DNA from 4 places in the Streptomyces sp. NPDC002809 genome. Region 3 is predicted to be linked to each of the others. Evidence: riboswitches for the same ligand, from Rfam matches in the RefSeq annotation. Region 3 holds a riboswitch; each other region holds the start of a gene.
The links. Region 3 has a riboswitch for cobalamin ahead of ABT025_RS04530 (ABC transporter substrate-binding protein). Riboswitches for the same ligand answer to the same signal wherever they lie in the genome.
Positions count from the first base shown of each region.

Region 1: linked by a shared signal. The riboswitch ahead of ABT025_RS27285 (ribonucleoside-diphosphate reductase subunit alpha) and the one ahead of ABT025_RS04530 (ABC transporter substrate-binding protein) in region 3 are both predicted to bind cobalamin.
Region 2: linked by a shared signal. The riboswitch ahead of metE (5-methyltetrahydropteroyltriglutamate--homocysteine S-methyltransferase) and the one ahead of ABT025_RS04530 (ABC transporter substrate-binding protein) in region 3 are both predicted to bind cobalamin.
Region 4: linked by a shared signal. The riboswitch ahead of ABT025_RS36540 (cobalamin biosynthesis protein) and the one ahead of ABT025_RS04530 (ABC transporter substrate-binding protein) in region 3 are both predicted to bind cobalamin.

Region 1 covers NZ_JBEOVJ010000056.1:4,968-12,729, forward strand. The annotation lists gene ABT025_RS27265 (GntR family transcriptional regulator) at 155-928, shown strand; gene ABT025_RS27270 (DUF3311 domain-containing protein) at 1,186-1,440, shown strand; gene mctP (monocarboxylate uptake permease MctP) at 1,437-3,071, shown strand; gene ABT025_RS27280 (GNAT family N-acetyltransferase) at 3,189-3,701, shown strand; adenosylcobalamin-variant (AdoCbl-variant) riboswitch at 3,780-3,878, shown strand; gene ABT025_RS27285 (ribonucleoside-diphosphate reductase subunit alpha) at 4,030-6,408, shown strand; gene ABT025_RS27290 (ribonucleotide-diphosphate reductase subunit beta) at 6,411-7,418, shown strand; gene ABT025_RS27295 (hypothetical protein) at 7,415-7,627, opposite strand; gene ABT025_RS27300 (helix-turn-helix domain-containing protein) at 7,709-7,762, shown strand, end outside.
Region 2 covers NZ_JBEOVJ010000048.1:20,028-27,789, reverse strand. The annotation lists gene ABT025_RS25370 (hypothetical protein) at 1-225, opposite strand, end outside; gene metE (5-methyltetrahydropteroyltriglutamate--homocysteine S-methyltransferase) at 471-2,795, opposite strand; cobalamin riboswitch at 2,957-3,171, opposite strand; gene ABT025_RS25360 (carbohydrate kinase family protein) at 3,316-4,200, shown strand; gene ABT025_RS25355 (carbohydrate binding domain-containing protein) at 4,288-7,290, opposite strand; gene ABT025_RS25350 (TetR/AcrR family transcriptional regulator) at 7,589-7,762, opposite strand, start outside.
Region 3 covers NZ_JBEOVJ010000004.1:184,204-191,965, reverse strand. The annotation lists gene ABT025_RS04540 (acyl-CoA dehydrogenase family protein) at 1-1,508, shown strand, start outside; gene ABT025_RS04535 (hypothetical protein) at 1,505-1,678, shown strand; cobalamin riboswitch at 1,824-2,010, shown strand; gene ABT025_RS04530 (ABC transporter substrate-binding protein) at 2,074-3,114, shown strand; gene ABT025_RS04525 (FecCD family ABC transporter permease) at 3,213-4,235, shown strand; gene ABT025_RS04520 (ABC transporter ATP-binding protein) at 4,232-5,020, shown strand; gene ABT025_RS04515 (PRC and DUF2382 domain-containing protein) at 5,250-6,290, opposite strand; gene ABT025_RS04510 (IclR family transcriptional regulator) at 6,813-7,613, shown strand; gene ABT025_RS04505 (OPT/YSL family transporter) at 7,742-7,762, shown strand, end outside.
Region 4 covers NZ_JBEOVJ010000113.1:8,361-16,122, forward strand. The annotation lists gene ABT025_RS36515 (hypothetical protein) at 6-1,313, opposite strand; gene ABT025_RS36520 (alpha/beta hydrolase) at 1,500-2,627, opposite strand; gene ABT025_RS36525 (class II aldolase/adducin family protein) at 2,747-3,412, opposite strand; gene ABT025_RS36530 (inorganic phosphate transporter) at 3,649-4,932, shown strand; gene ABT025_RS36535 (hypothetical protein) at 4,967-5,200, shown strand; cobalamin riboswitch at 5,362-5,492, shown strand; gene ABT025_RS36540 (cobalamin biosynthesis protein) at 5,636-6,664, shown strand; gene ABT025_RS36545 (cobyric acid synthase) at 6,661-7,762, shown strand, end outside.

The DNA.
Region 1 (7,762 bases), on a different contig from region 3:
GGTGTCAAGGGTGTATAAGAAGTGCACTCGCGTCCGTTACAGGACCGACACCTGAGGGAGGGCGACGAGCCGTGACCGGACCGTGCCACCATGTGAGCCGCTACAGACGGAGGAGCCGGTGACGGCAGCAACGCAGCAGTCGGGAAGGCGGGCCATGGGTGCCGACGGGGGCAGCAGTACGGAGAACGAGACGGGCTCGGGCGTGGGTACACGTACCGCGCGCGTCCCGAAGTACTACCGGCTGAAGCGGCATCTGCTCGACATGACGGACACGATGCCGCCGGGCACTCCCGTGCCCCCGGAGCGGACCCTGGCCGCCGAGTTCGACACCTCGCGCACCACCGTGCGCCAGGCCCTCCAGGAACTGGTCGTCGAGGGCCGGCTGGAGCGCATCCAGGGGAAGGGCACCTTCGTCGCCAAGCCGAAGGTCTCGCAGGCCCTGCAGCTGACCTCGTACACCGAGGACATGCGCGCCCAGGGACTGGAACCGACGTCCCAGCTACTGGACATCGGCTACGTCACGGCCGACGACATGCTCGCCGGACTCCTGGACATCACCACGGGTGGCCGCGTACTGCGGATCGAGCGACTGCGCCTGGCGAGCGGTGAGCCGATGGCGATCGAGACCACCCACCTCTCGGCCAAACGCTTTCCCGCGCTGCGGCGTTCGCTGGTGAAGTACACGTCTCTCTACACGGCCCTGGCCGAGGTGTACGACGTACGGCTGGCCGAGGCCGAGGAGACCATCGAGACCTCCCTGGCCACCCCCCGCGAGGCCGGCCTGCTCGGTACGGACGTGGGTCTGCCGATGCTCATGCTGTCCCGGCACTCGCTGGACGGGCAGGGTGAGCCGGTCGAATGGGTGCGCTCGGTCTACCGGGGCGACCGCTACAAGTTCGTGGCCCGCCTGAAGCGGCCGCTGGACTGATCCGTCCGCGTCACCGCCCATCCGCACAGCCCTCGTGGAACCGTTCCCACGGGGGCTGTTCGCTGCCCCGCGAGCCCCCCGCCCGCCGGTTGGCCTGGACCAACTCTCCGACGTTTGAGGCCATTGCGACCAACTGTCCGAAACCGAAGGACCGTTGTCGGACCGCAATGCGGACAGGGGGTGACGGTGGGCGGAACCCTCGCCTAGATTTCCTGCGCATTACACCAGGTGCTCAGCGAGGGGACGGAGTCGCCGCCATGCCGGAAGAACCAGAAGGAAAACCACCCACAGTCACACCCATGAGGGTGGTCATCGCCCTCTGCCTCATCGCGCCGTTCGTGGCGATGCTCTGGGTGAGTTCGTACGCCAAGGTCGACCCGACCTTCATCGGGATCCCGTTCTTCTACTGGTACCAGATGCTCTGGGTGCTGATCTCGACGGCGCTCACGATGCTCGCGTACAAGCTGTGGCAGCGTGACCAGCGCGCCCGCAAGGGGGGTGCGTCAGCATGAAGGACGGCGTGAACGGCGTCGCACTCGGCGTCTTCATCTTCTTCTTCCTGGCCGTCACGGTCGTCGGCTTCATGGCCGCCCGGTGGCGCAAGGCCGAGAACGAGGCCAGCCTCGACGAATGGGGGCTGGGCGGAAGGTCGTTCGGCACCTGGGTCACCTGGTTCCTGCTCGGCGGCGACCTCTACACCGCGTACACCTTCGTCGCCGTTCCCGCGGCGATCTACACGGCGGGCGCGGCCGGCTTCTTCGCGGTGCCCTACACCATCCTGGTGTACCCGCTGATCTTCACCTTCCTGCCGCGCCTGTGGTCGGTGTCGCACAAGCACGGCTACGTCACCACCTCGGACTTCGTCCGCGGCCGCTTCGGCTCCAAGGGGCTCTCGCTGGCGGTCGCCGTCACCGGCATCCTCGCCACGATGCCCTACATCGCACTCCAACTCGTCGGTATCCAGGCGGTTCTGGATGTGATGGGCGTCGGAGGCGGCGAGAACACCCACTGGTTCGTCAAGGACCTTCCGCTGCTGATCGCGTTCGCGGTGCTCGCCGCGTACACGTACTCCTCCGGCCTGCGCGCCCCGGCGCTGATCGCGTTCGTCAAGGACGGCCTGATCTACCTGGTCATCGCCGTGGCGATCATCTACATCCCGATCAAGCTGGGCGGCTTCGACGACATCTTCGCCAAGGCGGGCGAGGCGTTCTCGGCGAAGAACGAGGCGGCCGGCAAACCGGTGGCCGGACTCGCGCCCGGAGCGGCGGGCCAGTGGGGTTACGCCACCCTGGCCCTGGGCTCGGCGCTGGCGCTCTTCATGTACCCGCACTCGATCACGGCGACGCTCTCCAGCCGCAGCCGTGACGTGATCCGCCGCAACACGACGATCCTGCCGCTGTACTCGCTGATGCTGGGGCTGCTCGCGCTGCTCGGCTTCATGGCGATCGCCGCCGGCGTCAAGGTGGACAACGGCCAGCTGGCGATCCCGCAGCTGTTCGAGAACATGTTCCCCGACTGGTTCGCGGGCGTCGCCTTCGCCGCCATCGGGATCGGCGCCCTGGTGCCTGCCGCGATCATGTCGATCGCCGCGGCGAACCTGTTCACCCGCAACATCTACAAGGACTTCCTGAAACCCGACGCGACGCCCGCGCAGGAGACCAAGGTCTCCAAGCTGGTGTCGCTCCTGGTGAAGGTCGGCGCGCTCGCCTTCGTCCTCACCATGGACAAGACGGTCGCGATCAACTTCCAGCTGCTCGGCGGGATCTGGATCCTCCAGACGATGCCGGCCCTGGTCGGCGGGCTGTTCACCCGGTGGTTCCACCGCTGGGCGCTCCTCGCGGGCTGGGCTGTCGGCATGGTCTACGGAACGGCCGCCGCGTACGGGGTCGCCAGCCCGACCCAGAGCCACTTCGGCGGGTCCTCCAAGGAGATCCCCGGCCTCGGCGAGATCGGCTACATCGGACTGACGGCCTTCGTGCTGAACGTCGTGGTGGTCGTCGTCCTCACCTTCGTCCTGAACGCCGTGAAGGCGCCCGTCGGGGTCGACGAGACCTCCCCGGGTGACTACACCGCGGACTCGGGCGACCCGGGCGTGAAGACGGAGCTCCCGCCGGCCACCGCCGGTGCGCCGGGCGGCCACTGACCGCCACGTACGTGAACGGGCCGCCGCACGCCTCCCGGGAGGGGTGCGGCGGCCCGTTCACGCGTCCCGCGGAAATCGCATGCGGCCACGGGCCGCCGGTACGGCAGACTTCCGCCCATGGACATAGCTATCCGGCCGGTCGAACCCGCCGAGCACGCGCTCCTCGGCGAGATCACCGCCGAGGCCTATCTCGGTGACGGGCTCCTGGACTACGGCGCCGACGATCCGTACCTGGAGCAGCTGCGCGACGTACCCCGCAGGGCCGCCGAGGCCGAGGTGCTGGTGGCCGCCGACGCGCGGGGCCGCGTCCTGGGCGGGGTCACCTACGCCCGGCCGGGCAACCCGTGGGCCGACATCGCGGCCGCGGACGAGGCCGAGTTCCGGATGCTGGCGGTCTCCCGCGAGGCCCGTGGCGCCGGGGCGGGCGAGGCGCTCGTACGGGCCTGTATCGACCGCGCACGGGGCACCGCGGGGGTCACGGGGCTCGTCCTGTCGACGCAGCCGGCCATGCTCGGAGCCCATAGGATCTACGGGCGCCTCGGCTTCGTACGGACGCCCGAGAGGGACTGGAATCCCATCGACGACCTCAAGCTGCTGACGTACCGTCTGGACCTCCGGCCCCTGCCGTAAGGGCGCACCAAGATCTCGTACGACACAACATGTGGGGGCTGCCGCATCCGGCAGCCCCCACATGTATGCTCGTGCTCGCTGTCGCCGCAGGGAAATCCGGTGCGAATCCGGAACTGTCCCGCAACGGTGTGTTCGGTGTGCTTTTGCGCACCCCCCAGTCCGAGGACCTGCCGACAGCGCATCCGGCTCGACCGATCCGGATGCCCAGACGTCCGGGCCTCGTGGATGGGCCGGTGGACGCCGCACGGAGCGCTGCCCTGCCGGGTCCCGCTCCGCCCGGCTGCCCCCGCTCCCCGAAGGCCCCGAGCCGAGCGAGGGAGAGCACCGCGTGACCATCGCGCCAGCCGATCCGGTTTCAGCGGCCGAATCAACGGGAACCACGAGCGACGGACCCGGGACCGCACTGCTGCGGACCCTGACCGACCTCACCGCCGATCTGCCCGACACCGACCCCGGACGCGTCGCCGCCGCCGCACTGCGCGGCCGTAACGCCCGGTCGGACGAGGCGGAGCTGCGCTCGCTGGCCACCGAGGCCGCCGCGGGCCTGATCTCCGAGGACCCCGCCTACTCCCGGCTCGCCGCCCGTCTCCTCACCCGCACCATCGCGGACGAGGCGGCCGGGCAGGGCGCGACATCGTTCTCCGCATCGGTTGCCGTCGGGCACCGCGAGGGCCTGATCGCGGACCGCACGGCCGAGTTCGTGACGCTCCACGCTGCCGCCCTGGACGCGCTGGTCGGGCAGTCGCTCGCCGCCGGCGCCGACGACCGCTTCGGCTACTTCGGCCTGCGCACCCTGCACAGCCGCTATCTGCTGCGCCACCCGCTCACCCGGCAGGTCATCGAGACGCCGCAGCACTTCATGCTGCGCGTCGCCTCCGGGCTCGCCGAGGACACCTCCGAGCGCGCCCTGGCCGAAGTCGCCGCGCTGTACGGTCTGATGAGCCGGCTGGACTACCTGCCCTCCTCCCCCACGCTCTTCAACTCCGGCACCCGGCACCCGCAGATGTCCTCCTGCTATCTGCTGGACTCGCCGCTGGACGAGCTGGACTCGATCTACGACCGCTACCACCAGGTGGCGCGCCTCTCCAAGCACGCGGGCGGCATCGGCCTCTCGTACTCCCGGATCCGCGCCCGCGGTTCCCTGATCCGCGGCACCAACGGGCACTCCAACGGCATCGTCCCGTTCCTGAAGACGCTCGACGCCTCCGTCGCCGCGGTCAACCAGGGCGGCCGGCGCAAGGGTGCCGCCGCCGTCTATCTGGAGACGTGGCACGCGGACATCGAGGAGTTCCTGGAGCTGCGCGACAACACGGGCGAGGACCAGCGGCGTACGCACAACCTCAACCTGGCGCACTGGATCCCCGACGAGTTCATGCGCCGCGTGGACACGGACGGCACCTGGTCGCTGTTCTCCCCGGCCGACGTGCCCGAGCTGGTCGACCTGTGGGGCGACGAGTTCGACGCCGCCTACCGCGCGGCCGAGGCCAAGGGCCTGGCCCGCAAGACCATGCCGGCCCGTGAGCTCTACGGCCGCATGATGCGGACCCTCGCCCAGACCGGTCAGGGCTGGATGACGTTCAAGGACGCCTCCAACCGGACCGCGAACCAGACCGCCGAGCCGGGCCGGGTCGTGCACTCCTCGAACCTGTGCACCGAGATCCTCGAAGTCACGGACGACGGCGAGACTGCCGTCTGCAACCTCGGCTCGGTCAACCTCGGCGCGTTCGTCGCCGACGGCGCGATCGACTGGGAGCGCCTGGACGCCACCGTGCGTACGGCCGTGACCTTCCTCGACCGGGTCGTGGACATCAACTTCTACCCGACCGAGCAGGCCGGCCGGTCCAACGCCCGCTGGCGTCCGGTGGGGCTGGGCGCGATGGGCCTGCAGGACGTCTTCTTCCAGCTGCGGCTGCCGTTCGACTCCCCCGAGGCCCGCGCCCTGTCGACGAAGATCTCCGAGCGCATCATGCTCGCGGCGTACGAGGCGTCCTGCAACCTCGCCGAGCGTTCGGGACCGCTGCCCGCCTGGTCCGAGACGCGTGCCGCCCGCGGTGTGCTGCACCCGGACCACTACGACACCGAGCTGAACTGGCCGGAGCGCTGGGACGCCCTGCGCGCCCGGGTCGCGAAGACCGGTATGCGCAACTCGCTGCTCCTGGCCATCGCGCCGACGGCGACGATCGCCTCGATCGCGGGCGTGTACGAGTGCATCGAGCCGCAGGTCTCCAACCTCTTCAAGCGCGAGACGCTCAGCGGTGAGTTCCTCCAGGTCAACGCGTATCTGGTGGACGAGCTGAAGAAGCTCGGCGTGTGGGACGCGCGGACCCGTGAGGCGCTGCGCGAGGCGAGCGGTTCGGTGCAGGGCTTCGCCTGGATCCCCGAGGAGGTGCGGGCGCTGTACCGCACCGCGTGGGAGATCCCGCAGCGCGGACTGATCGACATGGCGGCGGCCCGTACGCCGTTCCTCGACCAGAGCCAGTCGCTGAACCTGTTCCTGGAGACGCCGACGATCGGCAAGCTCTCCTCGATGTACGCGTACGCCTGGAAGCAGGGGCTGAAGACGACGTACTACCTGCGCTCCCGCCCGGCGACCCGGATCGCCCGCGCGGCGTCCGCCGCCCCGATCCCCGAGCAGGCACCCGCGCCCGACGCGGACGCGATCGCCTGTTCCCTGGAAAACCCCGAGTCCTGCGAGGCGTGCCAGTAATCATGCGTGACAAGAACCTTCTCGACCCGGGCTTCGAACTGACCCTGCGGCCGATGCGCTACCCGGACTTCTACGAGCGCTACCGGGACGCGATCAAGAACACCTGGCACGTGGAGGAGGTCGACCTCCACTCCGACGTGGCGGACCTCGCCAAGATGTCGCCCGCCGAGCAGCACATGATCGGCCGGCTGGTCGCGTTCTTCGCGACCGGTGACTCGATCGTCTCCAACAACCTCGTACTGACCCTGTACAAGCACATCAACTCCCCCGAGGCGCGGCTGTACCTGTCGCGGCAGCTCTTCGAGGAGGCCGTGCACGTCCAGTTCTATCTGACGCTGCTCGACACGTACCTGCCCGATCCGGACGACCGGGCGGCCGCGTTCGACGCGGTCGAGGAGATCCCGTCGATCCGCGAGAAGGCGCAGTTCTGCTTCAAGTGGATGGACTCGGTCGAGAAGATCGACCGGCTGGAGACGAAGGCCGACCGCCGTCGCTTCCTGCTGAACCTGATCTGCTTCGCGGCGTGCATCGAGGGACTGTTCTTCTACGGCGCGTTCGCCTACGTGTACTGGTTCCGCTCGCGCGGGCTGCTGCACGGCCTCGCCACGGGCACCAACTGGGTGTTCCGTGACGAGACGATGCACATGAACTTCGCGTTCGAGGTCGTGGACACCGTCCGCAAGGAGGAGCCGGAGCTCTTCGACGACGCCCTCCAGCAGCAGGTCACCGACATGCTGAAGGAGGCCGTCGAGGCGGAGCTGCAGTTCGGCCGTGACCTGTGCGGCGAGGGCCTGCCCGGCATGAACACCGATTCGATGCGCCAGTACCTGGAGTGCGTCGCCGACCAGCGGCTCACCCGGCTGGGCTTCCCGGCGGTGTACGGATCGGAGAACCCCTTCTCGTTCATGGAGCTCCAGGGCGTCCAGGAACTGACGAACTTCTTCGAGCGCCGCCCGTCCGCCTACCAGGTGGCCGTCGAGGGCACCGTCGGCTTCGACGACGACTTCTAGATTCGCGCCCAGGTTCTGACGTACGGACGCCGTGCGGCCCTCACCGGCTGTGCGGCGTCCGCCGTTCGCGGGGGTTCGGCGCTCCGGGCCCGTTCCGCCTCCCGCAGCTCAAGGCCGATGCGGCGTTCGCGGGCGATGCCGACCAGCACCGGCAGCAGAACGAGAGCGAAAACGGCGGAAATGCCAAGGACGTTCAGGAATGTGTTCATGCCTCTACTCTCGCCGGTCCGGGCCGATCGCGGCAGTGGCAGGACTGTCATGGAGCATCGAATTACTGCCACACTGAGGTCATGCTGAAAAACGTGGCCGCCCTGCTGCTCGACGATGTGAACCCCTTCGAACTC
Region 2 (7,762 bases), on a different contig from region 3:
AGGGACCAGCAGGCTGCTGCCGACCGCGATCTCGGACCAGGCCAGCAGCCGGGTGAACCGGTCGGGCTCGATCTTCTTGAGGAACGGGTAGGCCGTGCAGGCCATGCCGTGCAGGCCCTGCTGGGTCGCTTCGTCCGCCTTGAGCTTGCCCAGGCCGGAGTTGAGAATGAACGCGCCGGTGGCGATGCGCGGCGGCAGGTCGCGAGGTTCGGGCAGCGGCAGCATGGGCGCCTCCACGTTTCAGGTTGTCGGCCCCTGGTCGAGCATAGCCAGCGGGCACCCCGGGCGCGCGCAGAGCACAGCCGCCGACCGGGACCTGTCCCGGACGGATCGCCCGTCCCGCCCCGTCCCGCCCGGTCCTGCACGGGGGCTCTGCGCGTTGTCCGGGCCGCCCGATGCGGCCGCACCACGGGACCGCACCACCGGGACCGGAGCGCGCCAGGTGGCGCATGCTCCGGCCCCGGCTCCGGTCAGGCGCCGCCGCCGGCCTGCTCCGTCCGGACCACGCGGGCCGCCGTGACGAGGTTCTCCAGGGAGGCCCGGGTCTCGGGCCAGGCCCTGGTCTTCAGCCCGCAGTCGGGGTTGGCCCACAGACGCTCCGCGCCCAGGGCGGCGAGGCCGGTGCGCAGCAGGGCCGCCGTCTCGTCGGCACTCGGCACCCGGGGCGAGTGGATGTCATAGACCCCGGGGCCCGCCTCGCGCGGGTAGCCGTGGTCGGCTAGTTCCCGGGCGACCTCCATGTGGGAGCGGGCAGCTTCCAGGCTGATGACGTCGGCGTCGAGGTCGTCGATGGCGTTGATGATGTCGCCGAACTCCGCGTAGCACATATGGGTGTGGATCTGGGTCTGCGGCCGTACGCCGCCGGTCGTCAGGCGGAACGCCTCGGTGGCCCACGCCAGGTATGCGGCGTGCTCGGCGGCCCGCAGCGGCAGGGTCTCGCGGAGGGCGGGTTCGTCGACCTGGATGACCGACGTGCCGCCCGCCTCCAGGTCCCCGACCTCGTCGCGCAGGGCGAGGGCGACCTGGCGGGCGGTCTCGGCGAGTGGCTGGTCGTCGCGGACGAACGACCAGGCGAGCATGGTGACGGGCCCTGTGAGCATGCCCTTCACGGGGCGCGCGGTCAGCGACTGTGCGTACGCGGTCCGGCGGACGGTCATCGGGTCCGGCCTTGAGATGTCGCCGACGAGCACCGGGGGACGGACGTAGCGGCTGCCGTAGGACTGGACCCAGCCGTGCCGGGTGGCGAGGTAGCCGGTGAGCTGTTCGGCGAAGTACTGGACCATGTCGTTGCGTTCGGGCTCACCGTGCACCAGGACGTCCAGCCCGGTCTCCTCCTGGAAGGCGATCACTTCGCGGATCTCCGCCTCGATCCGCTTGTCGTAGCCGGGGCCGTCGAGCCGCCCGGCCCGCAGGTCGGCCCGAGCGGTGCGCAGTTCGTCCGTCTGCGGGAAGGAGCCGATCGTGGTGGTCGGCAGCAGTGGGAGTCCCAGGTGCGCGCGTTGGAGCAAGGTCCGCTCGGCGTACGGCTGAGAGCGACGGCCGTCCGCATCGGTGACGGCCGCGGCGCGGGCCCGCACGGCCGGGTCGCGGGTCAGTGCGGATCCCGCGCGGGATGCCAGTCCTACCCGGTTCTCTGCGAGTTCGGCGGCGATGGCTCCGGTTCCGCGCGCGAGACCGCGGGCGAGGACGACGAGTTCGGTGGTCTTCTGGCGAGCGAAGGCGAGCCATCGGACGATCTGCGGGTCGATGCCGCGCTCGGCTGCGGCGTCCAGCGGTACGTGCAGCAGTGAGCAGGAGGCCGAGACGTCCACCCGGCCGGCGAGACCGAGGAGGGTGCCCAGCGTGGCGAGCGACTTCTCCAGGTCGTTGATCCAGATGTTGCGGCCGTTGACGACGCCCGCGACGAGCCGCTTGCCGGGCAGACCGCCGGCGGCGGCGAGATCGGCGAGGTTGGCGGCGCCGGATTCGGTGAAGTCGAGGGCCAGTCCGTCGACCGGAGTCCGGGCCAGGACGGGCAGTGCGTCGCCGAGCCGCCCGAAGTAGGAGGCGACCAGGAGCTTCGGCCGGTCTTCGAGGCCGCCGAGCCGGTGGTAGGCGCGGTCCGCGGCGTCCAGTTCCTCGGGCGTGCGGTCCTGGACGAGGGCGGGCTCGTCGAGCTGCACCCATGAGGCTCCCGCCGCCCTGAGGTCGGCGAGCACATCGGCGTAGACGGGCAGCAGCCGGTCCAGCAGTGACAGCGGGTCGAAGCCGGCGGGGGCGCCCGGGGCCGCCTTGGCCAGCAGGAGGTAGGTGACGGGACCGACGAGGACCGGACGGCCCGTCAGGCCGAGGGCGGCGGCTTCACGGAACTCGGCGACCTGCCTGGACGAGTCGGCGGCGAACACGGTGTCCGGGCCCAGTTCGGGTACCAGGTAGTGGTAGTTGGTGTCGAACCACTTGGTCATCTCCAGCGGCGCGGTCTCCCGGCTGCCGCGGGCCATCGCGAAGTAGCCGTCCAGCGGCTCGGCCGCCACGGCGGCCCGGTGCCGTTCCGGGATCGCGCCGACCATGACGCTGGTGTCGAGGACGTGGTCGTACAGGGAGAAGTCACCGGTCGGAACTTCTCCGATGCCGGCGGCGGCGAGTTCCTCCCAGTTGGCCCGGCGCAGGGCGGCGGTGGTCTCCCGCAGGGCTTCGGCGGTGACGCGGCCGTTCCAGTAGCCCTCCACCGCCCTCTTCAGTTCGCGGTGGTGGCCCTGGCGGGGGTAGCCGTACACGGTGGCGGTTGCCGTCGCCGAGGCGGATTCGGATGTCACGTAGCTCTCCTTCGCGAGCGTGTCTCCTGCGGATCCCGGATCGGGACGCGGGCGCGAAGGGGTGACGGACCGGGCGGATCACCGCACCGTTTCGGTGCCCGTCCACCCGCTGTCTGCCGCCGACCCGCCCACGAGGTCACCGAGATCTCCGCATCCGAGGGTTCGGGTGCGGGCAACGGGCAGGTCTTCGGACTCGCGGGCACGTCTGCCGGGGCAGACTCCTACTGGCCGTCGCTTCCCGGGCCCTTCGGGTCCAGTGCGTATGACGGCGGTCGTTCCCGCTCACCGCTGCGGGGCAGTCCCGGATTCCCACCGGGTTCCCTCTTGCGACGCGCCTGCCTGGCGGACAGGGCGAACCAGCTGCACATCCCACCCTAGAGGACTGCCGCGCACACCACGCCGTTGTTCACATTCCGGACCTACGGATGAGACGGACGCCGGCTCGGGACGTCGGCCATACTGATCACGGCGGGAACGGAGAGGCGGAACAGTGGTCCAACAACAAACGGAATACGACGTCTTGGTGGTCGGCGGCAGCGGGGTGGACACGATCGTCCGCGTCGACTCCCTGCCGGTCCCGCTCGCCGACTCGGTGATGGTCGGACCGATCGAGGAGTGGCCAGGTCACACCGGGGGCAACGTCGCCCTCGGCGCCCGCGCGCTGGGGCTGGATGTCGCGCTGCTCGACTGCATCGGCGACGACTGGACCGGTGCGCAGGTGCGCGAGCGGCTGGCCAAGGGCGATGTGGAGTTCCACCCGCTGATCTCGGCGGCAGGCACCCGCCGTGCGGTGAACCTGGTGGACGCGACGGGCCGGCGGATGTCGTTCTACGACGCCCGTGACCCGGAGGACCTGCGGATGCCGCAGGACTTCTACCTTCCCCGGCTGCGGCGTGCCCGCCACGTCCATCTGTCCATCATGAACTTCACGCGTTTCCTCTACGACGACATCGAGGCCCTGGGCATCCCGGTCTCCACCGATCTGCACGACTGGGACGGACTGGGCGACCATCAGCGGGAGTTCGCCCTCAGGTCCGATCTCGTCTTCTTCAGCGCGGCGGCGACGGGCGACCGCACGCCCGCGGTGATGCGGGAGATCCTGCGCGAGGGCCGCGCGGGCACGGTGGTCGCCACGGACGGCGCGGCGGGGTCGTACGTCCTCACCCGTGACGGCGGGCAGGACCCGGTCCACGTTCCGGCGACGGTTCCGCCGTCGCCGGTGGTGGACAGCAACGGTGCGGGTGACGCCTTCGTCACCGGCTTCCTCTACGGACGGCTCGACGGCCGGGACGCCCTGGGGTCTGCCCGGCTGGGTGCGGTGGCCGGCGCCCACGCATGCACGGCCCCGGGTTCGACCGCCATGATCGGCCGCGAGGCCCTGCTGGCGGCGGACGGCGGTTCGTAGTCCCGGAGTGTGCGCGTGCCCCGGCGGGCCGGAGTCACCGGCCCGCCGGGGCACGCGCTGTGCGGCTGAAGTGCCGCTGGTTCCGCGCTACTTCAGGTACGGACCCGCTGTGCCGATCTTGCCCGGGCCGTTCAGCACGTAGACCCGCATGTTGCCCTTGCCGGGTGCGGCGACGGTGAGCTTTCCGCCGGTGACGACCTGTGTGTCACCGGTGACGGCGTCCTTGTACGTGCCGTTGGGGATCCCGGTGTACGAGGCCCCACCGGTGACGGTGACGAGGGCGAAGCTGTCCGTCGTGCCACTGGTGTAGCGGCGCTTGTACGCCATCTGCCCGGTGATGCCCTCGGTGGAGTACTGGCCCATCTGCAGGGCGGGCACGGCCCGGCGGATCTCGTTGAGCCGCTGGACGTGCTTGACCAGGGGCTGGGACAGCGTGTTGGCGACCTCACCGGTGGCGGAGTCGACCTTGGCGAACTCCGAGGACGTGACGTCGCCCGCGAGGTGGTCACCGTAGTAGGCGCGTCCGGTGGTGGCCAGCGGGCAGCTGGGCCCGCAGTCGATCTTCTTGCCGGCCTGGAACTCGATCTCCGAACCGTAGTAGAGCGTCGGGATGCCGCGGAAGGTCCACATCAGGGCCATGTTCTCGGCCCAGGCCTCGGTGCCGCCCGCGTAGCGCTCGCTGCTCTTGTTGGGGCCGTAGTCGTGGCTGTCGACGTAGACGACGTTGTACGTGGCGTCGTTCGTCGAGTCGTCGGAGTCCTTGCCGTTGTTGTACGCGTTCGTGGCGTCACCGAAGTTCATGTGCATGCGCATGTCGATGATGTTCATGCCGGAGAACTGGCTGTGGTCGGGGGTGTGGTAGGTGTTGCCGTCCAGGAACGCGTTGGTGGACGTGGGCTGCGACCCGGTACCGAGCTGCTCCTCGTAGTTGTACATCTCCAGTGCGGCCTTGGTGTCGTCGGCGTCGTACTCCTTGCGCTCCTTCCAGGTGAAGAACTGCGCGGAGTGGTTGACCGAGCCGCGGTTCCACTTGTCGTTGACGAACGCGCCGACCTCGCCGAAGACCAGGAAGTTCTTCGCGGCCTCGGCACCGAACTGCTGGGTGACGCGCTCCTGGATCGCGGGCAGGAAGCGGCGGTTCCAGGTGGTGCGTGGGATGTGGACGGCCGTGTCGATGCGGAAGCCGTCGACACCCATGTCGATGTACTTGTTGTACGCGCCGATCAGGTAGTTCTGGACCGGTGCGGATTCGGTGTTGAAGTCGGCCAGGTCCTCGTGCAGCCAGCAGGAGCGGGAGTCCTCGCCCTCCCAGTTGCCCAGCCAGCAGTTGTGGTAGTACTCCTTCGGGAACATCCCCGATGTCGGGTTCGGCCACTGGCAGTTGTAGATCTTGTAGCCCTCGGGAGAGGTGGCTCCGGTCGGCTTGCCCCAGTTGAGACAGGTGTTGCCCGCGGGCTCGGCCGTGGACCACAGGTCACCGTTGTAGTACGACTTACCGGTCTTGGGGTCGACGGTCAGTCCGTCGTACTCGAAGCCCTCGTTCTTCTCGTCGTAGTACCAGCTCCACTGGCTGTCACGGACCCCGTAGACGGTCGGGGTGTACAGGCCCTTGGCTCCCCAGCGCGAGGAGTGGTTGTAGACGACGTCCTGGTAGATCTTGATGCCCTTGGCGTGGGCGGCGTTGATGAGGTCCTGGTACGAGGCTCCGGCGGACTCGAGCCGGGGGTCGACCTTGTAGAAGTCGTAGCCGTGGTAGCCGTGGTAGTCGTAGTCGGACCGGTTCAGGACGACCGGGGTGATCCAGATGGCCGAGAAGCCGAGTCCCTTGATGTAGTCGAGCTTCTTGACCAGGCCCTTGAAGTCGCCGCGGAACATGGGGTCGTTGTTGGCCGCGTTGCCGGACTTCACGTCCTGGCTGCCGCCCCGGTTGTTGCTCGCGTCCCCGTCGTTGAAGCGGGCCGTCAGGACGAAGTAGATGGGGTCCTTGCGCGGGTCGGTGCCCAGCGGCTTGCCCTGGCCGGCGGCCGGCGGCTTGTCTCCCGTGGTGGCCTTCGCGGCCACGGAGGCCGCGGAGGTGTTGCCCGCCGCGTCGGCCGCCTTGACCGTGTAGGTGTAGGCGGTGTTCTCCTCCAGGTTCGACTCGGAGAGCACGGTCGAGCTCACATCGGTGACGACGCTGCCCTTGGTCCCTCCGGTCCGGGCGACCTGGTACTTGGTCACCTTCTTGTTGTCGGTGGAGGGTTCCCAGGTCAGGACCACCCCGACGCCGTCGGCCTTGGCCGTCACGCCCGTGGGCACGGTCGGCGCCTCGGTGTCCGGTGTCTCGGCGACGCACGGGTCCTTGGCGTCCTTGGCGACGGTCCGGTCCTTCACGGTGCTGACCCCGGCGGAGAGCGTGTAGTTGCCGCCGTTGTTGTTGTCCCAGACGCCGTTGCCGTTGTTGAACGCGGCCTGCATCGAGGTGGCGGTGCCGAGGTCGACCGTCTTCTTCACCCAGCCGGTGCAGGCGGACTCCATGCCGACGCCGGGCACCGCGGTCCAGGAACCGCCCGCGGGCTGGTAGTGCAGGTTGGTGGTGGTCCAGCCGACGGTGGCCGTCGAGTAGTAGACCGAGGCGGTGTTCGCCGTAGCGTCGGTCGGGCTCGGACTCGGGTCCGGGTCGGTGCCACCGGCGCACGGGTCGCTGTGCGCCACGACTCCGTCCTTGACGGTGACGTTCCCGCTGCCCAGGTCGTAGTTCTTGCCCGCGTTGTTGTCCCAGACACCGGAACCGTTGTTGAAGGTCGCCTGCAGCCCTTGTGCGGTACCGAGCGGCACGGTCTTCTTGACCCAGTCGGTGCAGGCGGCCTCCATCGCCACGCCGGGCACCGCGGTCCAGGAACCGCCGTCCGGTGCGTAATGGAGGTTGTAGGCCGCCCAGCTCTTCGTCTTGGTGTAGTAGAAGACGGTTGTGGAGGTCTCCGAAGCGGCGACGGGCTTCGCGTCCAGGCCGGACGTGGCGGGCAGCGCGGTGAACAGGCCGAGCACTGCGGCCGCGGCCGTGGCTGCCGCGAGGGGGCGTCTCAGCAGCCGGTGAGGGGTGCGTTTCATCGGTGTCTCCAGGGAAGGGCCACGGCGACGGCGAAGCCGTGGCGTCCAGGACGCAGGAGTCGGGGACCTGCGCCGTCCCGCCGGAAACCCTGACGCGCCTCAAGGTCCTAGCGATGGGGGTGCGTTCCGACTGAAAGATCAGCCGGAATTTTGCTGCAATCTCTTGCAGCTGGGAAGTTACCGGCACATGACAAGGCCGTAAAGGGGTTCGACGCCACCTGACACGCCCTCTTTAAAACGGAGGGGGACATTCCACGCCGGGCGGCCGCCCTCGCTCCGCCCGGCGGACCGCCGCCGTTCAGATCGGCACGGTCAGCTGCGCCTGAAGGTGGGCGCGCAGCACACCCACCATGTCCGTCCTGCAGCCGCTGAGGAGCCACTGCGTCTGGAGTCCGTCCATCAGTGCGATCAGCTGCTGCGCAGCCTCGTCGGGGTCGATCCCGTCCCGCAGGACCCCCGCGTCGCGGGCTTC
Region 3 (7,762 bases):
AGTTCCTCCGGCTGCGACGGATCGGCACATTCCTCTGTACGGAGGTGGCGCACGGCAACGACGCCGCCGCCGTCGAGACCACCGCCACCTTCGACCCCGCCCGGGACGGGTTCGTGCTCCACACCCCGCACGCCGGTGCACAGAAGTTCATGCCCAACACCAGTCCGGCGGGCGGCCCCAAGTCGGGGCTCGTCGCCGCCCGGCTGATCGTCGGGGGTGCCGACCACGGAGTCTTCCTGCTGCTGGTGCCGCTCACCGATGCGTCCCGGGCCCTGCCGGGGATCCGGGTGCGCCGGCTTCCCGCACGGATGGGCAGTCCCGTCGACCACTGCCTGACCTCCTTCGACCAGGTCTTCGTAGGGCGAGAGGCGCTGCTCGGCGGCGTACAGGGGCGGGTCGGCGAGGACGGGGTGTTCCGCAGCGACACCGAGGGGCGCAGGCGCCGCTTTCTCGCGTCGATCGGACGGGTCACCGCGGGCCGGATCTGCATGAGCGCCAGCGCGGTGGGGTCCGCACGCGCCACGCTGGCCGTCGCCGTCCGCTACGGCGGCCACCGTTTCGTCTCCGGTGGCCGCCCGTCGCCGCCCGTCCCGGTGATCGCACACCGCAGCCACCACGGGCCGCTCGCCGAGGCCATGGCGACCGTCTTCGCGATGAGCCTGCTGCACCGGAGGGTCCTCGACCGCTGGGAAGAGGCGGCGGCAGGACCGCCGGCCGGCCGGGAGGCGGCCGAGCGGCTGGTCGACGTGGCCAAGGGGTGGATCACGTGGCAGGCCCGGTCCGTCATCGTCGAATGCCGGGAACGGTGCGGCGCCCAGGGGCTGCTGGAGAACAACGGGATGGCCGAACTCGTCACCGGCGTCGAGGGCGCCATCACCGCCGAGGGGGACAATCTGGCCATCCACTCCAGGGCGGCCGCCGGCCTGCTCTTCGAGGCCGCACGGGACCCGGACGAAGAGCCGGCGGCCGCTGCGCCGGGCGGCGACCTCACCGATCTGCGCTTCCTGGGCCGGCTTCTGGACCAGGTGGAGCGCATCTGGTTCGCGCGGGCGGCCGCCCGGATGGCGCGGGTCCCGCACGGCAACCCGCTGGAGCGCTGGAACGAGGCGTCCGGGACCGCTCTGCGGGGGGTCGAGGCGCATGCGTACCGGCAGGCGGCCCACGCGTACGAGCACGCGCTCGCGGCTCTGCCCGGCGGCGAGGCCCGCGAGCGGCTGGGCGAACTGGCCCGGCTGTTCGCGCTGCGCTGGGTCGCGCGCAACAGCGGGGATCTGCTGGCCGCCGGCCATCTGACCGCCGGTCAGGTCGAGGGGCTGACCGATGTCACCGAGCAGCTGATCGCAGCCGTGAGCGGTCATCTGCCGGAACTCGCCGAGTCCTTCGCGTTGCCCGGCGAACTGCTCGCCGACTGGCCCATCGCGGGAGCCCGCTACACGGACGCCTACGACGACCCGGGCGCCTCCTGGCACACCGCTGCGGACCGGGAACCTGCCGGGGGCGCGCGATGACGGACACACCGCAGGGAGCCGCAGCGCTGCCGCACCGGGCGGCGGACGCGGTCCGGTGCCTGGGCGTCCGCGTCGTCCTGCTGGGCTTCTGGGGGACCGCGGCCCTGCTCTCGCGGTGGTGCGAGGGTGCACGCACCATCGGTGGCGAATCGGTTCACCGCAAGGCCTGACCGGAGCGAGGCCGCCCCGGCACTCGGGCGTCGGGCGGGCGCTCGGGGCGGCGTGCGCGGCGCGCGCACGCAGCCCGGCCCCGACCGCCCGTCCGCCCACCGCTCGTGCCCGGGCGCACCGCCGCTGAGCTGCGCAGAGGCACGTGGTAGCGTGCCGGGAGCCAGTCGAACTCCACGTAGGGGTCAGGGAATCCGGTGCGAATCCGGAACTGACGCGCAGCGGTGAGGGGGACGGGCGGGGCCACAGCCACTGGGAGACCCACGGTTTCCCGGGAAGGCGTCCCGTCCGCGTGAACCCGAGTCCGAAGACCTGCTGGCACCCGCGGTCCGGGACCGGATCGCGGAACTCCGTACAGCGGGTCCCGCGCATGGGCCCAGAGACGACGAGGTACTCCGTGCCGCCCATAGCCGGCCCCGCCCGCACCGCTGCCCTGCTCACTGCCGGACTGATCCTGCTGACCGCCTGCGGCGGCGGGAAGGGCAGTACCGCCGCCAAGGCCCGGGGAGCCGACGGCTATCCGGTGACCCTGAAGAACTGCGGACGGACCGTCACCGTGGAGGCAGCTCCGAAGCGCGCCGTGCCGGTCGACCAGGGATCGACCGAGATCCTGCTCTCGCTCGGCCTCGCGGACCGGCTCGCCGCCACCGCCACCTGGACCGACCCCGTGCTGAAGGGCTTGGAGAAGGCCAACGCAGGCATCCCGAGGATCTCCGACAACCGGCCCTCGTCGGAGAAGGTCCTGGATCAGGAGCCCGACTTCGTCAGCGCCTCCTTCGAGTCGACGCTCGCCAAGGGAGGCGTCGCCCCACGGGAGCAGTTCGAGAAGCTCGGCGTCCCCACCTACGTCTCACCCGCCGACTGCACCGCCAAGGACAACAGCAAGGACGGTGACGGTGTCCGCACGGGCGCCCTGACCATGGACAGCGTCTACGGCGAAGTGCGGGACCTGGCCAAGGTGTTCGGCGTTCCGGAGCGCGGCGAGAAGCTTGTTGCCGAGCTGCGTGCCCGGGTGCGCAAGGCGACCGGGGGCATCGATGCCTCCGGGGCCTCCCTGATGTACTGGTTCGCCAACTCCGAGGCCCCCTACCTGGCCGGCTGCTGCGGAGCACCCGGCATCATCACCCGGGAGACCGGTGCGAAGAACGCCTTCGACGACACCCACGAGGAATGGCCCCAGATCAACTGGGAGACCGTCGCCGACCGCAACCCGGACGTGCTGGTCATCGGCGACCTGACGCGCAAGTCGCAGACCGCCGAGAGCGCCACGAAGAAGATCGCCTTCCTGGAGTCCAACCCCGCCACGAAGAACATGGACGCCGTCCGGCACAAGCGCTACGTGCTGCTCAGTGGCCAGGCCATGAACCCGACCATCCGGACCGTCGAGGGCGTGGAGCGCGTGGCCGCCGGCCTGCGTAGCTTCGGGCTCGCGAGGTGACGGACACCGAACGGGCGGCGGCACCGCACGAGGACGCGCGTGTGCAGGGCCGGCCCGACATCCGGGGTGTCCGTGGCCTCCCGGGTGTACGGGGCCTCCTGGGCGTCCGGGGCCTCGGGGGCGGACTCCTGTGGGCCGGCGGGATCCTGCTGCTCGTCCTGTCCGTCGCGGTCGCCGTCACCATCGGCCCCGCCCGGATCTCCGTCGCCGACGTCTGGTCCACGGTCGCCTCCCACCTCGGTGCCGGTGAGTCGCGGCTCAGCCCGATCCGCGACGGCATCATCTGGAACCTGCGCATGCCGCGCACCCTTCTCGCCGCCGTCTGCGGCGCGGGGCTCGCGGTCTGTGGCACCGTCATGCAGTCCCTGCTGCGCAACCCGCTCGCCGACCCGTTCGTCCTCGGGGTCTCCTCCGGGGCCTCGACCGGCGCGGTCGTCGTCGTCGTTCTCGGCGTCGGCGGGGGAGCGGTCTCCCTGTCGGCCGGGGCGTTCATCGGGGCGCTCTGCTCATTCGCCCTCGTCATGCTGCTCAGCCACACCCTCGGTGGCAGCACCGACCGCGTCGTGCTGTCCGGCGTCGCGGCCATGCAGCTCTTCTCCGCGCTCACCTCCTTCGTCGTGATGACCGCCGCCGATGCCGAGCAGACCCGCGGGGTGCTGTTCTGGCTGCTGGGCTCACTCGGCGGCGTCGGCTGGAGCGACGTGTGGATCTGCTCCGCCGTGCTCGCAGTGACGCTGCTGATCTGTCTCGGCCACGCCCGTACGCTCGACGCCTTCGCCTTCGGCCAGGACGCGGCAGCCACCCTCGGCGTCCACGTCGGCCGTACCCGGATCGTGCTGCTGTGCACGACCGCGCTGCTGACCGCCGCACTCGTCAGCTCGGCCGGTGCCATCGGGTTCGTCGGACTGGTGCTGCCGCACGCGGCCCGTGCGCTCACCGGTTCCGGGCACCGCAGGCTGCTGCCGGTCACCGCGCTAGCCGGGGCCGTCTTCCTGGTGTGGGTCGACACCCTCGCCCGGACCGTCCTGGACCCGCAGGAGGTTCCGGTGGGAGTCGTCACCGCCCTGATCGGGGTACCCGCCTTCGTGCTGGTTCTCTACCGCACCCGGCGGGCCTCGTGACCCCGGCCCACCCCGGCGGCCTGCGGGCCGACCGGGTCAGCAGGGAGGCGGGCGGCCGGCTCATCCTGGACGGTGTCTCGCTCGCCCCGCCGCCGGGCGCCACCATCGGACTGATCGGCCCGAACGGTTCCGGGAAGTCCACCCTGCTGCGGATCCTGGCCGGAGTCCTGGCCCCGGACGCGGGCGTGGTCACCCTCGACGACGATCCGCTGGCGGCCGTCGGGCGCCGCACCGTGGCCAGACGGGTCGCGGTGGTCGACCAGCACGCCGTCACGCAGGTCGAGCTGAGCGTCGTGGACGTCGTACGCCTGGGCCGCATCCCGCACCGCCGTGCCTGGTCGGCGCCGGGGGCTGCGGACGAGACGGCGGTGCGTGAGGCGCTGGAGCGGACCGGCCTCGCCGGACGCCGCGACCAGTCCTGGCACACACTCTCCGGCGGGGAGCGCCAGCGCGTCCAGATCGCCCGCGCGCTGGCCCAGCAGCCGCGTGAACTGCTCCTGGACGAGCCGACCAACCATCTGGACATCCAGCACCAGCTGGAACTCCTGTCCCTGGTCACGTCGTTGCCGCTGACCGCCGTCGTCGCCCTGCACGACCTCAACCTGGCCGCGATGTTCTGTGACCGGATCGTGGTGATGAACGAGGGACGGGTGGTCGCGGGCGGCAGCCCGGCAGAGGTGATCACCGAGGAGCTCATCGCCGATGTCTACCGGGTGTCCGCCGTCGTGACACCGGACGGCCCGCAGGGGCGGCCCTCGGTCCGCTTTCGTCCGGAGCGGGCCTGACTTACGCAGCGGGTCTCAGCGGGCCCGACTCCCGGAGCCGGCCCGACCAGGGAGCGGGCCCGACTCCACGCGGCGGTCCGGGTGCCTGTGACGTCGAACGCGAGGGCGGCCCCTCGTGCGTGCGGCGGTCCGGGTGCTCCGTGCCGTGGTGGACCGCGAGGGGCGGACCCCCGTGCGGGGCCCGCCCCTCGCAGGTGCGGTACGGCCGTGCGGCGCGGTACGCGGGGAGTCAACGGCGACGTCCCTGACCGGATTCACCGCCCATGTCCCTGCCACCCATGTCCTTGCCGCTCTTGGTGGCGCCGTCCGCGTAGTCGATCTGTTCCTTGCGCAGTTCGGCGGAGACTTCCTTCTGTTCGGTCACCTTCTTCGTTTCCATCCGCACCCGCTCGACCGGCACGGTCTCCTTGCGCATCGTGGCGCGTTCGGCGTGCAGGGTGACCTCCACGTCCTGCTCGCTGATGTCGGCCCGGCCGGTCTTGTCGCCCGGCCGGAGCGGTTCCCGGACCACGCGTACCTCTTCGTGCGACACGGGCACGGTCCGGGTGACGTTCTCGGTGACGACGTACTTGTGCAGGCGGGCCTTTCCGGCTTCGTACTCCTCGGTGCCGATGTGGAGCTGTTCCTCGGAGCGGATCATCTCGTCCTTGCCACCGAGGTCGGCGGTGGAGCGTTCGGTGCCCGCCCCGGCTCCGACCAGTGGACGGGACGTGCCCGAGGTCTCGGTGTCGCGGTGCCTGCCGGTCCCGGTGCCCGCGCCCGTCGTGCCGGCCGATGTGGTCCGGTCGGTCGTGCGCCCCGTGCCCGCGGCACCCATCGCCCCTGCCCCGGCTGCCGCTCCGGCTCCGGCTCCGGCCGCGCCCATGGTGCCCGTGCCGGTCGTCGTCGGTGCGTCGGCACTCGTGGTGCCGCCGGTCCCGGCACGGTCGGCCATGTTGGCCTTCGCGTTCCGGTTCAGGCCGTAGTGCCGGTAGAGCTCCTCCTCCTCGGAGACGGACAGATGGGCGTCCGCGTCCACCCGGGGGGCTTCCTTGACACGGTCCTTCGGATGCGAGATGTGCAGGTCGGAGCCCACGCGACGGGCTCCGGCGAGGGGCACGAAACTCTCCTTCATACCGAACAGGCCGGTCTTCACCGTGATCCAGTCCGGTCGGCCGGTGTTGTCGTCGACATACACCCGCCCCACGTTGCCGATCTTCTCGCCCTCGGTGTCGTACACGGTCAGGCCGTCGAGCTCTCCGGAATCCGTGAAACCGTCAGCGGCTCCCATAACCGGTTCCTCCTCGCCCGGGCGCGTCCTGTGGGTGGGTCCAGCAGGGGAGGCGCGTCCGGATTCCATCGCGCCTCACCCGGATGGACGCTGCAACCGCCCGGCCGTCGGAGGCCGGGTGCCGCACCCGCCCGACGTCGGTGCAGGCCCCGTGCGATGCCGGTGAGGGACCGCCGCCCCGACTAGGCCAATCGAGTGAACGGGGCCGCGGGGCGCCCCTCGGCCCCGTTCCCGGAAGAGGGCCGCCGGCGCCGTATCGCGTGACACGCCCACCGGGCTCCACGCACCCGTCCGCAACCGCCCCTGAACAGGAGGTTCCCGCCGCCGGGCGAATTTCCGGGAAACCCTTGACACCCGCTGGACGCAGCCGCATCCTTTCGCCAGAAATCGCAACGGCGTTGCGATTTCCGCACCGACAGGCCGGTAGACCGACAGGCAGCAGACAGGCCGACAGATCGACAGGCCGACACCGACAGACAGAACCGGCAGACGGAACGACGTGGACGAAGGAGGCCCGGCCCCATGGCTGAGCACGGCACGGACACCACCAACCCGGCACCGGCCGGACAGCAGGCCCCCGGCGTGCTGCAGACCGTGGACCGGGCTCTGCTCGTGCTGCTCACCTTCACCGAGCAGCGGCCCGAGTGGGGCGTCAGCGAACTGGCCCGGCACCACGGCTGGGACAAGGCGGTCGTCCAGCGCCTGCTCACCACCCTGAGCGCGCGCGGCTTCCTGCTCTGCGACGACAGCAGCCGCCGCTACCGCCCGGGTCCTGCCCTGTCCCGACTGGCCCGAGTCAGCGAGCACAGCGGAGTGCTGTCCTCGATCTCCCGGCCGATACTCGCCCGGCTGCTCCGCGAGACCGGCGAGAGCGTCGTCCTCAACGTCCCGCACGGCGGCAGCTACCGCTGCGAGGCCGCCGTCGACGGCACCGGACCCGTCCGCTACACGGCGATCATCGGCGCGGTCATGCCCGGCCACGCCGGAGCGTCCGGGCACACCCTCTTCGCGTACCACCCCGAACGCGAGATCCGGCAGATGTTCGGCGCCACCGGACTGACGCGCTTCAACGACCGCACCATCACGGACCTGGACGCACTGCTCGCCTGCTACGCACAGGTCCGCGCCGACGGGTACTGCATCAGCCACGGTGAGTACGACGAAGCCGTGACCGCGGTATCCGCCCCCGTCTTCCAGGGAGACGGGGTCCCCGCCTCCCTCACCGTCATCGGCCCCTCCCACCGTGTGGACCGGGCCGCCGAATCCCTCGTGACGCAGGTACGCGCCGGAGCGGCGGAGATCACCGCCGCCCTCGGCGGCTGAGCCCGCACCTCGTACGGACCCGCCCCACCGCGGCCGCTCCGCGCCGCCGGCCTGCCCCGGGCCCCGCCCGCCGGGTGTCCCGCCGGGGCCACCGACCTCCCAGCCCTGCTCACCGAAGGGGGTGCCTCATGGCGCACCACGTCTCCGCG
Region 4 (7,762 bases), on a different contig from region 3:
CCGGTTCAGGCTCCGCCGGTGTGCACTTGGAACGCCGCCTTGCGGACCGCTTTGGCGAGCGCGGGGTCGGGGTGCGCGGCGGCCAGGGCCACCAGGACCTGGACGGTGCGCGGGTGGCCGACGGCCCGTACCTCGTCCAGCAGTGCCGGGACGGTGCCCTGCACGGCCGAGTCGAGGTGCCGGACGAGCAGTCCCGTCTCGCCGTGGTCGGCGACGGCCGCCGCGGTGTCGACCCAGAGCCAGGTGGCCTCCTCGCGGCTGAGGACCTCCTGGGCGTCCTCGGGGTCGGTCCCGTCGTACTCCGCGAGCCAGAGCAGCGCGTAGGGGCGCAGCGACGGGTCGGTCACGACGGAGCGCACCTCGGGCTCGGCCGGTGCGCCGACGACGCGCAGCGCCTCGAAGGCGAGCCCGCGCAGCAGGGCGTCCTCACCGCGGGCCACACCGAGGAGTTCGGCGACGGCGCTGCCGACGGGGCGGGCGGCCAGCCAGGCGCGGTATTCGGCACGGGCCGGTCCGGGAGTGAGGCGGGCGCAGCCGAGCAGCATGTCGGCGGCGGACTGCTCGATGTTCCCGGCCGGGCTCTGGGCGGCGACGCAGATCTGCTCCAGCTTGACCCAGACCGCCCAGTTGCCGAGCGGGGTCAGGGTGGCGGTCCCTACGCCGAGGGTGAGCGCGCCGACGGCGGCCAGCCCCTCCAGGGCCCAGTCCAGCAGGCGGGCGACCAGCGCGGCGGGGTGGGCGGTCGGCGCCGGCGCGGCGGCGGGCAGCGGCTCGGGCCCGTACGGCACCTCGCAGCGCTCCTCGTGCAGCTCCGCCACGCGCTGGCCGAGCAGGTCCAGGAGGGCGGGCACGGTGACCGGGCCCGCCGAGAGCTGGAGAAGGGAGAGCACCTGGGGCACGGCCTCGACGGCCTCGGCGACGGCGGAGGACTCGATGCCCTGCGGTGCGGGGTGGACGAGCGACCAGGCGTCGAAGAGGGCCACCCAGCCGCGGAGCACGGCGGAGTCGTCGCGGTCCCAGGCGCGCAGCCGCCAGCCGGGCCGAGCGGTGTCGCCGTGCAGCTCCACGAGTCCGGCGAGCCTGGCCCTGTCCCAGCCGGAGCGGACCTGGGCCGGGGACAACTCCAGCGCAGCCGCAGCCCGTTCGAGGGTCTGGGCGGCCAGTGGAGGCGTGCCGGAGCTCGCGCCGTCGGCCGCCCAGCGGGCGATCCGTACGGCGTCGGCCAGAGCGGTCCTGGCCTGACGGGCCAGTTCCGCCCGGGGCGGGGTGCCCTCGGGCGGGCGGGGCGCCGGCCTGGTGCGCCGGGTTGTCACGGCCTTGCGAGCCGTGGCGAGGGGTCGCGGGCGGACAAGTCGCAGCCTGGAGTCGCGCGGGGTACGGGACGTCACGGGGAGCAGTCTTGCCTCTGACGGCCCGAAAGCCCAAACGGAACCTGGATCACCGGTGTCGGGGGCGTGGCCGCACCGGCCGGGACCAACCGGCCGAAGCGGTACATCAGCTCACATCAGGGGCGTGAGGAAGCGCCGCAGCGTCTCTTCGTAGCGGGCCGGGCCGGCATTCCACATCGCCGCATGCGGAGCCTGGGGTACGGCGTGCAGGGCGATCAGGTCGGGGCGGCGGGCGGCGAGCTCCCGGGACGGCTGCCAGGAGGCCAGGGTGTCGTCGGGTCCGTGGAAGATCAGCGTCGGGACGTGCAGGGTCCCGGGCAGCGACGCGTCCAGGAGCCGGGCTCCCCGCAGTCCGGTCTGCCCCTGGGCGGCACGGACCGCGAGAGGCAGCAGGGCGGCGGGGACTCCCCGGGCAGCGGCCAGGGCGCGCAGGGTGGCGGCCCAGTCCAGCACCGGCGAGTCGAGGACGAGACCGCAGATCCGGTCCCTCAGCGCGGAGTTGACGCAGGCGTGCAGGGCCATCGAGGCGCCGGTGGACCAGCCGTGCAGGACGACTTGCTCGGCGCCGTAGCGCACGGCGAAGCGGATGGCCGCGTCCAGGTCCCGCCACTCGGACTCGCCGAGGTGGGAGAGCCCGTCCGGGGATCGGGGCGCTCCGGGGTCCCCGCGGTAGGCGAGGTCGAGCACGGGCAGCTGCTGCCCGTGCAGGAAGCCCGTCAGGTTCAGCGGGTGTTCCCGGGTGGTGCCGATGCCGTGCACGGTGATGACCCAGGTGTCACGGGAGCCGGGCACGAACCAGGCGGGCAGACCGCCGAGTTCGCCGGGGATCTCCACCTCGCGGAATTCGAGGCCGAGGGCCGTGGAGGGGTCGCCGCTGTGGAGCTCGGGCGTGATGCGGACCTTGGCGCCGGGGCGCAGGGTGCCGCGGTTCACGCGTTCCAGCCGGCGTACGACGGTGTCGGGGGCCTGGTGGGCCTGGTCGATCACCGGGCCGACCACGGCATGGACGTCGTCGCCCACCAGCCCGTAGGTGCCGGGCCGGAGCGAGGTGAAGGACCGGGTCAGGGTGACCTGCCCGGCCGCCGTCGCATGCACGGTCAGTCTGCGGTCGGCGGGGAGGGGGCGGCCGGACGGCGCCTTGAGGGCGACGTCGCCGGCGTACCGGCCGGCCGCGACCGCTGCCGCACCGACGCCGAGGATGGTGGTGACGGCTGCTGCCGTTGCTGTAGCCAGGCGCACGGCTTCAGCTTCACGGTCCGCGCCGCGTACGGCCAGTGGGCGGGGGCCGTACGGTGACCCGCCCCCGCCCCGCGCGGCCTCCGCCGGGGCCCGGCCCGGCCGACGCGCCCGTCCGTCGGCTATCGGCCCGGCTGCTGCCCGTACCCCTTCAGCGCTTCCTTGACGTCACTCAGCTGCTCCGGCGTGAGCAGGGCCGGGGTGCGGCCGGGTACGGAGCTCGCGGTGAGCCAGAGGCGGCACAGCCATTCGAGCTGGGCGGTCCGGTCGTACGCCTCGTCGAGGGTGGCGCCGTAGGTGACCGTGCCGTGGTTGCCCAGCAGGCAGCCGGTGCGGTCGCGCAGGGCGGCGAGCATGTTTCCGGCCAGTTCGTCGGTGCCGTAGCGGGCATAGGCGGCGACCCGGACAGGGCCGCCCAGCATCGCGGCGGCGTAGTGGACCGACGGCACCTCGGCGACGAGCGTGGAGACGGCCGTGGCGTGCACCGCGTGGGTGTGCACGACGGCGGCCGCGTCGGTGTTCCGGTACACCGCGAGATGGAGCGGGAGTTCGCTGGTGGGGACCATGTCACCGAGGACCTGGTTGCCCTCCAGATCGACGCCGACCAGATCCTCGGGGCGGAGCCGGTCGTACGGCACTCCGCTCGGGGTGACCAGCACGGTCTCGCCGACCCGCGCCGAGACGTTGCCCGAGGTCCCCACGACCAGCCCGTCGGAGGCCGTCCTGCGGGCGGTGGCGACGACCGCATCCCAGGCCCGTTCGATCGAATCCCGCCACTCGCTGCTCATTCGAAGATCCTTTCAACGGATGAGCGGCCCGCTGCCACCCCTCCCCCGCAGGCCCGCCCGAACGCCGGATTCCGGGCCCACACCGGCCTGCGCCGGAACCCCACCGTCGCGCGGCGGGCGAAAAGGGCGGCGGCACTCCGGTTGGAGTCACCGCAACGCCCCGCTCAGTTCATCTTCCGTTCACCCGGATTGCCTACGGTCCACGTGCCACTGACGTCGAACGATTGCCTGGGTAAATGGAACACATCACGCTGCTGCTCGCGATTGTGATCGTGACAGCTCTAGTGTTCGATTTCACGAACGGTTTCCACGACACCGCCAACGCGATGGCCACGACCATCTCGACCGGCGCACTCAAACCCAAGACAGCGGTGGCCATGTCCGCCGTTCTCAACCTCGTAGGCGCGTTCCTGTCGGTGGAGGTCGCCAAGACGATCTCCGGCGGGATCATCAACGAAGACGGACTCAGAACCGAGGTCATCTTCGCGGCGCTCGTCGGCGCCATCCTGTGGAATCTGCTGACCTGGCTGGTCGGTCTGCCGTCCAGCTCCTCCCACGCACTGTTCGGCGGCCTGATCGGCGCCGCGGTGATGTCCGCCGGCTGGTCGTCGGTCGACGGCGGCACCGTCGTCACCAAGGTGCTGCTCCCCGCGGTCGCCGCACCGGTCGTCGCCGGTCTGGCCGCGCTGCTGGCCACCAAGCTGACGTACCGCATCGGCGGGAAGGTCACCGGCGGCGCCCAGGAGAAGGCCACCGCCAAGGGGTACCGCGCCGGTCAGATCGCCTCGGCCGGGCTCGTGTCACTCGCGCACGGCACCAACGACGCGCAGAAGACCATGGGCATCATCACGCTCGCCCTGGTCACCGGCGGCGTCCTCTCCCCCGGCTCCAACCCGCCGGTCTGGGTCATCGTGTGCGCCGGCCTCGCCATCGCACTCGGCACCTACCTGGGCGGCTGGCGCATCATCCGCACCATGGGCAGCGGCCTGACGGAGCTGAAGCCGCCGCAGGGCTTCGCCGCCCAGACCAGTGCGGCCACCGTCATCCTGGCCTCCTCGCACCTCGGCTTCTCCCTCTCCACCACCCAGTCGTGCTCCGGTGCCGTCATGGGCGCGGGCCTCGGCCGCAAGGGCGGCGTGGTCCGCTGGTCCACCGCCACGCGGATGTTCGTCGCCTGGGGTCTGACCCTGCCGGCCGCCGGTCTGGTCGGCGCGGGCGCGGAGTTCCTCACCAAGCAGGGCACCTGGGGTGTCGTGGTCGTCGCGGCGCTGCTGATCGCCGGCTCCGGTGCGATCTGGATGCTGTCGCGCCGCAGGCCCGTCGGGCACGACGATGTCGCACCCGGCGGCCAGGACGAGGGCGCGGCGGCCGGTGACGACGAGCCCGCGGGCGTCGTCACCACCGCCATCGCGGCCGTCAGCCCGCCGCCCACGGCGGCTGCCCGGGCCCACGACCTCACGGCCACCATCCCGGCCCCGGCCGGACCGGTCACCGACCCGGCCCGACCTGCCACGGTCTAGGGACCCCAAGAGCCTCCGGTAAGGACAGATCCACATGAACATCGACTGGGCAGCCCTCGGCACCGTCTTCGGCGTCTCCCTCGTCGCCACCGTCGCGCTCGTGGGGCTCTTCACCCTCGGGATCGTCGGCCTCTCCAAGCAGCCGGAACCGGCCGCACCGGGCGGATCGGCCGGCGGATCGCTCGTGCTGGCCCGCGCCGGCGCGTACGTCTGCTTCGGACTGTGCGCCGCGGCGGTGGCCTACGGCATCTATCTGATCGTCGCCTGAGCCCCACCACTCACTCCCCGCTCCTCCGCATCGGGCCGGCCGCACCACGTGTGCGTCCGGCCCGATGTGCGTCTGAGCACACTGCACCGTCGCAGGTCAACGGCAAGTTGACGGGCGTTCGCAGAGCGTGGTGGACTGCCGGAGCCATTACGGCGACAGCAGAGGAAGCCGGTGCGAATCCGGCGCGGTCCCGCCACTGTCACCGGGGAGCAGTCCCCCACCACGGAAGTCACGGTCCACGCGAGCGGACTGGAAGACCGGGGGAACTGCGGATCCGGAAGCCAGGAGACTCTCGTCGCCGTCACGTCGAACCAGGGCGCGGACCCTGAGTGAGGACATATCGCCATGCCCGGCTGCCGTGCGTCCAGTCCTGTGCTGCTCCTGCCAGCAACCGCCTGTCCGAGGGTCCTTCGAGGCGCAACGGCCGGCTGAACCGTGCGTGCCGATCGCATCTTCGCGTACGGCGCCACGGCCGGTCTGATCGGCGATCTGCTGCTCGGTGACCCCCGCAGGGGCCACCCGGTCGCCGCCTTCGGGCGGGCCGCGGCAGGCGTCGAACGCCGTCTGTGGCGCGACCACCGCGGCTGGGGCGCGCTGCACACCCTGGTCTGCGCCGGAGGCGCCGCCGGGGCTGCCGCGCTGGCCACCCGTGCGCTGCGCCGCCACCCCGCCGCGTCCGTCGCCCTGACCGCCGCCGCCACCTGGTCCGTCGTCGGCGGTACGTCGCTGGGCCGCGAGGCCCGGGCCATCGGCGGCGCGCTCGCCGCCGGGGACATCGACCTGGCCCGTGAGCGGCTGCCTCACCTGTGCGGCCGCGACCCGCAGTCCCTGGACGGGCCGCAGATCGCCCGCGCCGTCGTGGAGTCCGTCGCGGAGAACACCTCGGACGCCGTCGTCGGCGCCCTGGTGTGGGGCGCGCTGGGCGGGGTCCCCGGACTCGTCGGGTTCAGGGCCGCCAACACGCTCGACGCGATGGTCGGTCACAAATCGCCCCGCTACCGGCGTTACGGCTGGGCCTCGGCCCGCCTCGACGACCTCGCGGGCTGGCCGGGCGCCCGGCTGACGGCCCTGCTCGCCGTGGCCGCCGGGGGGCGGCCACGAGGAGCGGTCCGGGCCTGGCGGGCCGACGCGGCCAAGCACCCTAGCCCCAACGCGGGCCCGGTGGAGGCCTCGTTCGCGGGCGCGCTCGGCGTACGGCTCGGCGGAACGCTCGCCTACGGCGGCCGGGTCGAACACCGCCCCGTACTCAACGGAGCCACCGGCCGGGCGGTCGAGAGCGAGGACATCGAGCGTGCCGTACGGCTGTCGCGCCGTGTGAGCGCGCTGGCCCTCGGCGTGAGCGTGGCGGCCCGCCTGGGCGCGGGTCTCGCGGCACGACGGATCGCAGGGGCCCGCACCGCGGGAACCCGGCACCCGGGGGCCCGTACCGCAGGGACTCGACTCTCAGGACGGAGACCGACATGAGCGGCGGACTGCTGGTCGCCGGGACCACCTCGGACGCGGGCAAGAGCGTCGTCACCGCGGGCATCTGCCGATGGCTGGTGCGCCGGGGCGTGAAGGTGGCACCGTTCAAGGCACAGAACATGTCGCTCAACTCCTTCGTCACCCGCGAGGGCGCGGAGATCGGGCGCGCCCAGGCCATGCAGGCCCAGGCCGCCCGGGTCGAGCCGACCGCACTGATGAACCCGGTCCTGCTCAAGCCCGGCAGCGACCGCTCCAGCCAGGTCGTCCTGATGGGGCGCGCGGTCGGCGAGATGAGCGCCCGCGGCTACCACGGCGGCCGGCAGGAGCAACTTCTGTCCACCGTCGTGGACTGCCTGGAGCAGCTTCGGGGCACGTATGACGCAGTGATCTGCGAGGGGGCGGGCAGTCCGGCCGAGATCAATCTGCGGCGCACGGACATCGTGAACATGGGCATCGCACGGGCCGCACGCTTCCCGGTGGTGGTCGTCGGCGACATCGACCGCGGAGGGGTCTTCGCCTCGTTCTTCGGTACGACGGCGCTGCTCTCGGCCGAGGACCAGTCGCTGATCGCCGGGTACCTGGTCAACAAGTTCCGCGGTGACGTCTCCCTGCTGGAGCCCGGCCTGGACATGCTGCGCGATCTGACGGGACGGCCGACGTACGGGGTGCTGCCGTTCGCCCACGGCCTCGGCATCGACGAGGAGGACGGCCTGCGGGTGTCGCTGCGCGGCACCGTACGGGAGTCGGTCGTCGCCCCGCCGCACGGCGAGGACATCCTGCGCGTCGCCGTGTGCGCCGTGCCGCTGATGTCCAACTTCACCGACGTGGACGCGCTCGCCGCGGAGCCGGGCGTCATCGTGCGGTTCGTGGACCGTGCCGAGGAACTGGCCGACGCAGACCTCGTCATCGTGCCCGGCACCCGCGGCACCGTGAAGGCGCTCTCCTGGCTGCGCGAACGCGGGCTCGCCGACGCGCTGCGGCGGCGGGCCGCCGAGGGCCGTCCGGTCCTCGGCATCTGCGGCGGCTACCAGATACTCGGCGAAGAGATCGAGGACGACGTCGAGTCGCGCGCCGGGAAGGTCGACGGGCTCGGGCTGC